One region of the Limosilactobacillus agrestimuris genome, then DNA from elsewhere that is predicted to be linked to it. Evidence: a T-box and tRNA genes for the amino acid it is inferred to sense, from the RefSeq annotation. Region 1 holds a T-box; the other holds one or more tRNA genes.
What was found. The T-box of region 1 lies ahead of tyrS (tyrosine--tRNA ligase). A T-box ahead of a tRNA ligase gene usually reads a tRNA of that ligase, here a tRNA-Tyr.
Positions count from the first base shown of each region.

Region 2: it encodes a tRNA-Tyr, which carries the amino acid that the T-box ahead of tyrS (tyrosine--tRNA ligase) is inferred to sense. The anticodon was not compared.

Region 1 covers NZ_CALPCW010000002.1:476-3,899, reverse strand. Annotated here, with positions in the region: gene NFR46_RS01730 (folate family ECF transporter S component) at 1-232, shown strand, start outside; gene NFR46_RS01725 (hypothetical protein) at 379-1,380, shown strand; T-box leader at 1,478-1,678, shown strand; gene tyrS (tyrosine--tRNA ligase) at 1,733-2,986, shown strand; gene NFR46_RS01715 (hypothetical protein) at 3,112-3,270, shown strand.
Region 2 covers NZ_CALPCW010000014.1:36,677-40,100, forward strand. Annotated here, with positions in the region: gene NFR46_RS08315 (aspartate-alanine antiporter-like transporter) at 1-714, opposite strand, end outside; gene NFR46_RS08320 (hypothetical protein) at 834-1,475, opposite strand; tRNA gene NFR46_RS08325 (tRNA-Gln) at 1,548-1,619, opposite strand; tRNA gene NFR46_RS08330 (tRNA-Tyr) at 1,630-1,712, opposite strand; gene NFR46_RS08335 (peptide MFS transporter) at 1,858-3,354, opposite strand.

The DNA.
Region 1 (3,424 bases):
GCAACGGGCGTTAGTATATGAATTCTTTCAAATCTTGATTACTAACGTTGTTTTTACGACTCTTTGGATTTATATTATGAGTCTAAATTCCGGAAGTACCGGAAGAACATTTTGGGCCCTTTTGCTTATTCGCTTACCCAAAGAAGTTATTACTTGGCCGTTAGAAGGAATTATTGTTTTCTTTATCCTTAGGCGACTGAGTCAAATTTATAGTAGTACAAAGATGAGTTAACGAAGAAAATGGCCTTTAGTGTTTGAAGATTCGAATGCTAAGGGCCTTTATGAATTTTTTATGAAAAAAGCGACTTGAAAATTGAGCTTTGTTCTTTTTATGTTATGATGAAAAATATATTCTGAAATAATTGGAGAGAGTATTAAATGAAGAAACGTTATCATTTGTCCTTAAAGCAGTTTATTCATGACTTGAAGGGACTGGTTAAGCCACATTACCAAGCGTCAATGTGGCCACTCGGCGGAGTAATGATTATTTTCCTTGCGTTATCATTTATCGTTGGTTACTTTGCCCAGGGAATTTTGAGTTCAATGGGAATGGCCATGATGATGATTATGTATGGGATGGCATCACCTGCAGCAATTGGGTTGGCATTGCTTGAATTGCTGATTGCAATCATTATTCTAATTGCATTGTCATTCTTCTATTCATTCTTTACTACCGCTGCACAATTTAATTATCAAGATAAGGTTCGTCATCCTGAACAAATTGTGAGTGCTGGTTCAGTATGGATGCATTACAAGCACTTGCGGAAGAATCAATTATGGCGAATCATCCTTTATACAGGTTTGTTTGTATTCCTCTGGAGCCTACCATTAGATATTATCGGTGGCCTTGTTGCTAAGAACCAAGCCTTAGTAATTGTTTGCCGGATTTTAAATGATATTGTGATGGCATGGAAAGGGATTGAGTATTCACAGGCAAACTTCCTTTACCGTGATCGTCAACCACAATTTCTTGGTCAATCAATGCGTTATGCCCTAACTGCTAGTCGACGGTTTATGGGTGGCCGGAAGTGGAACTACTTGTTAATTATGCTTGTAGTTATTTTCATCCCAATGGTTATCTGGGAAGTAATCTTCGGTGCTTTAGCTTACTGGGGAATCTACACTGCAACGTACCCATTAGTATATGTTGGATTATTATTGATGATCCTTGGCTTTGCAGCTTACTTGCCAGTAATTTTCGCCAGTGGTGCTCTTTACTATGAAGAAGCAAAGAAGACTGCTAATCTTGATGAAGACTTTGCCGGAACATTCAAACCAGTTGCTGAATTAACTGGGGAAGCTTATGTTCATGAAGTCTACACACCAAAGAAGACGAAAAAAGATAAGGCTAAGCAAAATAAACAGAAACAAGAAAAGTAAATAATTATTAAATTAGAGGCTGATGGAAAAACACTTTTCCACCGGCCTCTTTTAGCTTGACAAAGGGTTACTTATCTCGGTACAATAACGGCAACAAATAAAGGCATTGAGGTAATTTAGTAGTCGACTAATCAGTCATCTAGAGATCAGGTGGTTGCTGGAAACCTGACAAGGTTAGCTGACGAATTACACTTACTGAGCTTTTCAATTATGAACGGATCGTCTCGTTATCGACTAGAGAGGTAATTACTTAAAGTAGTTACAATTCAAGGTGGTAACGCGGTAAATCGTCCCTGACTTCGTTATGAAGTTGGGGATTTTTTTAATCCATTATATTAGGAGGCAGATATTAATGAACATTATTGATGAACTCGAATGGCGTGGTGCGATTAACCAAACCACTGATAAGGAAGCACTAAAGGAATTAACTGAAAATAAAAACATCGGCTTATACTGTGGAACAGATCCAACAGGGGACAGTCTCCATATTGGTCACTTGATCCCATTTATGATTTTGAAACGGTTCCAACTTGCTGGACATCACCCGGTAATTATTATCGGTGGTGGGACTGGTGCAATTGGTGATCCATCTGGCCGGAAGACTGAACGGACTCTTCAAACTGAATCTCAATTGGAACATAATAAGAAGGCATTGACCGAACAGATGAAGAAACTCTTCGGCACTGAAAACTTCACTATTGTTGATAACTATACTTGGTTAAAGAACTTTACCATGATTGACTTCTTACGTGACTTTGGGAAGCTCTTTAATGTTAATACCATGTTAAATAAGGAAGTTGTTGCTAGTCGACTTGCTTCAGGAATTTCCTTTACTGAGTTTACCTATCAAATTCTTCAAGCGGTTGATTTTCTGCACCTTTACCAAAATAATAATGTTCAACTTGAAATTGGTGGTTCCGATCAATGGGGAAACATTACTGCTGGGATCGATTTAATTCATAAGGTAGAAGGACCAGATGCAAAGGTATATGGCTTGACGATTCCGTTGATGCTTAAGGCTGACGGGACAAAGTTTGGTAAGACTGCTGGTGGTGCTATTTGGCTTGATCCAAAGAAGACTTCACCATACGAGTTCTACCAATTCTGGATTAATCAAGATGACCGTGATGTTGTTAAATACCTTAAATACTTCACCTTCTTATCTAAAGATGAAATTGATGAGTTGGCAGAAAAGGTTAAGAAGGAGCCGTGGAAGCGTGAAGCTCAACGTCGCTTAGCTGAAGAAGTTACTAAGTTTGTTCATGGTGAAGAAGGGTTAGCTGAAGCACAACGGATTACAAAAGCATTGTTCTCTGGGGATGTTGCTGACTTAACCACTGAGGAGATTGAACAAGCCTTTAGCAATGTTCCTTCTGTAGAGGTAACTAATGAAAAGAAGAATATCATTCTCTGGTTAGTTGACGATACAAAGATTGAACCATCACGTCGTCAGGCACGTCAGGATGTCGAGAATGGTGCAATTCATATTAACGGTGAAAAAGTAACAGATGTAGATGCGGAAATTGATCCTAACAGTCACTTTGATGGGAAGTTCGTAATTGTTCGCCGTGGTAAGAAGCGCTACTTCCTGGTTCGTGTAAAATAATTTTAAAATTAAATTGTTCTGTTTGTGAGTGCTCATGTCATGGATTTGACGAGCACTTTTCATTTTACACTATTATTTGTTAACTATTTAGTGGAAATTATCATAATTGTTCGGCAATGTTGATAATGTATGAAAAATATTTCATATTTATTGTTGACGAAAAGAAAAAAAGAATGTATAGTATAGTTCCTGTTGAGGGAGCAAAGAAATTTGCAATTGTTCAGTCAAACATTTTTATTTCAAGAAAAGTGTTGACTCTTTCTCAATGGGATGGTATATTATAAAAGCTGCTTATTTGAACAACTATTTTTAATTGATTGAAATTAATTAAAAATAGTTGTTGACCTTAAAGTGAGCGTGTGATATAATAATAAATGTTGTTTAGCTCCTTAGCTAAACAAGGTAGACCTTTGAAAACTGAACAAAGTTTCGACGAAT
Region 2 (3,424 bases), on a different contig from region 1:
GGTCCACTTATTAAAACCACCAATCGTTTTACCAACTAACGGTGAATCAGGTTCAATCCGGTATGTCCGCCGCCATGTCGGGTTAGGATTTTTCGCGTGAAAGTGATACTTCCGGGCCATCAATGGTCCCCGGTTGCTTACCTTGATTCCCAAAAGTTTTGGTGCAACATCACGAAGAAAAATGATAACACCTAACGTTCCAAAAACATAGGTTAATGCATAGGCAACTGGCAACTGTGCTTCATACGTTGACCTGACTGCACTACTAACTGGCAGAGAACCAATTGTCCGTAATGAGCTAGCAACAGTGGATGATTGGGTTAGTGAACCAGCAATAATTCCTGATGCAACTCCTGGTCCAATATGGAATGCAACAAACAACCCCCACGAAACAAGGAAAGCCGTTACCAACCAAAAAATACTGATAATCAAGATTCGCGAACCAAAGATTTTTAAACTGGTTAGCATCTGTGGTCCAATCCGGTAGCCCACTGAAAACATGAAGGCACCAAAGAAGATCGTTCCCAACATCTCATCTCGTGGAAACGCTCCGATCTGGCCAACAATTAAAGTAACAACCAGTGTGGCCACGGTTGCACCAATGCTAAATTTACCCCCAATTTTATAATCCCCAATTGCAAAACCTAGGGCCATACAGATAAATAAGGTAAAAACTTGGTTATGAACCATAAAATGAATAATTGTATCAACCATAAGAATTTCTCTTTTTATACCTCAGACAATCCCTCAATTTTGTTATTACAACCACTCATTTTAACATTATCTAAGAGTGAAGGCTATCAACTCGACCATCTTATTTATCTTTGCGTTAATTAGGATTTTTCTAGTGCCATTAGCCACTCCTTAGTTCCCTGATCTAGTCCTGGATCAATTGCTAATGGAAATGGCTTAAACAAGATTGCAATCTGCTGCCAGTTAATTTGACCATTTTTGTAAATGGTTTGAAGAAGTCGTTGTCGCGTTAATTCTCGAATTTGGTTATTTATTGGCCGGTTCAAAAACGTCATAGCAGTTGCCTTAGTTGCTAGTTCTTCCGCAATCATTTTAGTTAACTCTTCTTTACTAATTGTTCCCGAAACAAGAATTTGTTGTTTCAGTGGAACACTAGGGACCTCACGTTGAATAAAATGTTGGAGGTCTTCCCAACCATCAATTAATTGACGGTAAAATTGCCAAGGAACACGACTATTTAACTTTTTAAGTAGATCTGGAATGGCACTTTCTAAATCTAAACGTTGCTCCTGACAAGTGTCCAAAATTTCAATTAAAAATCGTTGATTACTCTCTTGAATCTTCTTTGCTAATTTCTTCTTACTTGTTAGATTAAATCGTAAAACGACATAGTCAACGAATTGATTATCATCGATTGCAGACTGGTGAGAATGCTTTTTTACTTTAAACTGGTTTAATTGTTTTAGTCGACTTGACTTTGCAAACTGCCCTTGTTTAGGCATTGTAATTTCTCCTTTGCATAGTTTCTTGATAAACAAAAAAGCCACCAACCAAACAGTTGGTGACTTAAGCAGTTGGGCTAGCTGGATTCGAACCAGCGCATGACGGTACCAAAAACCGTTGCCTTACCGCTTGGCTATAGCCCAATAATAAAAGTGGAGGAGGGTGGATTCGAACCGCCGAACCCGAAGGAACGGTTTTACAGACCGTCGCGTTTAGCCAGACTTCGCTACTCCTCCATCACAACGTGAAAGTTATAAGTAACAATCAACGTTTATTATAATATCGAACTTTAGCTAAAATTGCAAGGACTTTTTGAAGAAAAATTTTAAAAAATAAGAAGCCGAGAAAACAAAATCGTTTTTTCTCAGCTTCAAGCTATTATTAATCTACTCCGTCCATTAATTCATGGATCTTTTTAACGAAGAACATCAGAATAATTCCGAAGACAATGCTTACAAGCCCCACAGCAATGAAGTATGGAACTTCAGTTGCGGATGAGTAGTACTTAACAATTTGAGCGTTAACAGCTTGACCAGCTGAATCGGCTAAGAACCACATACTCATCATTTGTGACTTAAACGCTTTAGGTGCAAGCTTGGTGGTTACTGACAAACCGATTGGTGAGATTAACATTTCACCAATTTCAACAATGAACCATGAACCAACAAGCCAGAATGGACTAACCCGTCCTGCTGTCCCAAACATCATCCCTGGTAATGCCATGAGAATATAGGATAATCCGGCAAAGACAAGACCAGCGGAGAACTTGCCAGGAGCACTTGGTTGACCCTTCCAGTGATCCCAAAGGGCAACGAATACTGGTGTTAAAAGCATAATGAATAATGGGTTCAAAGTCTGGAAGTTAGCAGCAGCAAAGTGCCAACTACCAATGTGAAGAACTGTCCGTTGTTCAGCAAACAATGCTAAAACAACTGAACCTGATTCTTCAATTGCCCAGAAGATTGCCGCAGCAATGAAAAGTGGGATATAAGCAAGAACCCGTGACTTTTCAGGCTTAGTAACCTTCTTTGAATTCAACATCATAATGAAGTAGTAGATTGGTAATGCAATCGCAATAAAGGTAATGATGTTGATAATGTTGTTAATGTTAAGTTGGCCTATTGCAGCTAACAAACCAAGAACAACAACTAATACAGCTACCCCAACACAAGTCCAAATAATAATTGGCCGTAAATCATCTTTTTCGATCGGGTCGTTAGGATATAAGCTGTCCTTTGAAAGGTACTTTCGACCATCCAAAGTGTATTGAAGTAAACCAAAGAACATTCCGATTGCAGCAAGTGAGAAGCCAGCGTGGAAGTTCATTTCGTTACCAAATAAATGAAGGCCAAAACCATTAGCAGCCCACGGAACAGCCCATGGAGCAACAGCGGCACCCAGGTTAATCCCGAAAACAAACATACTAAATCCAGAATCACGCCGTTCATCATCGGGACCATACAAACCACCAACCATTTCAGAAACGTTTGGCTTTAATAAACCAGTCCCGGCAACGATTAATGCGATTGAAATATATAAGGCTGTAACACCGGCTGGTAATGATAAGGCAATGTGCCCAAACATAATTAGCACACCACCGATAAAGACGGTCTTACGAGAGCCCCAAACACGGTCAGAAAGCCAACCACCAACAACACTCGAGAGGTAAACTAACGAACCATAGATCGCCATGATTGAAGCAGCAGTGGCTTGGTCCATGCCCAAACCACCCTTAGTGACAGCGTAGTACATGTAGAATAACAGGATTGCCCGCATTCCGTAGTAACTAAACCGTTCCCACATTTCAGTGAAGAACAGTGTAGATAGTCCTCTTGGCTGCCCGAAGAAGGCTGTATCCAAGTTTTTCTCTTTACTCATATAATTCCTCCAAATAATATCTTCAGGAGATAAATTAGGTGTAAAAGTTAATTAAATTAAGAAACTTTCA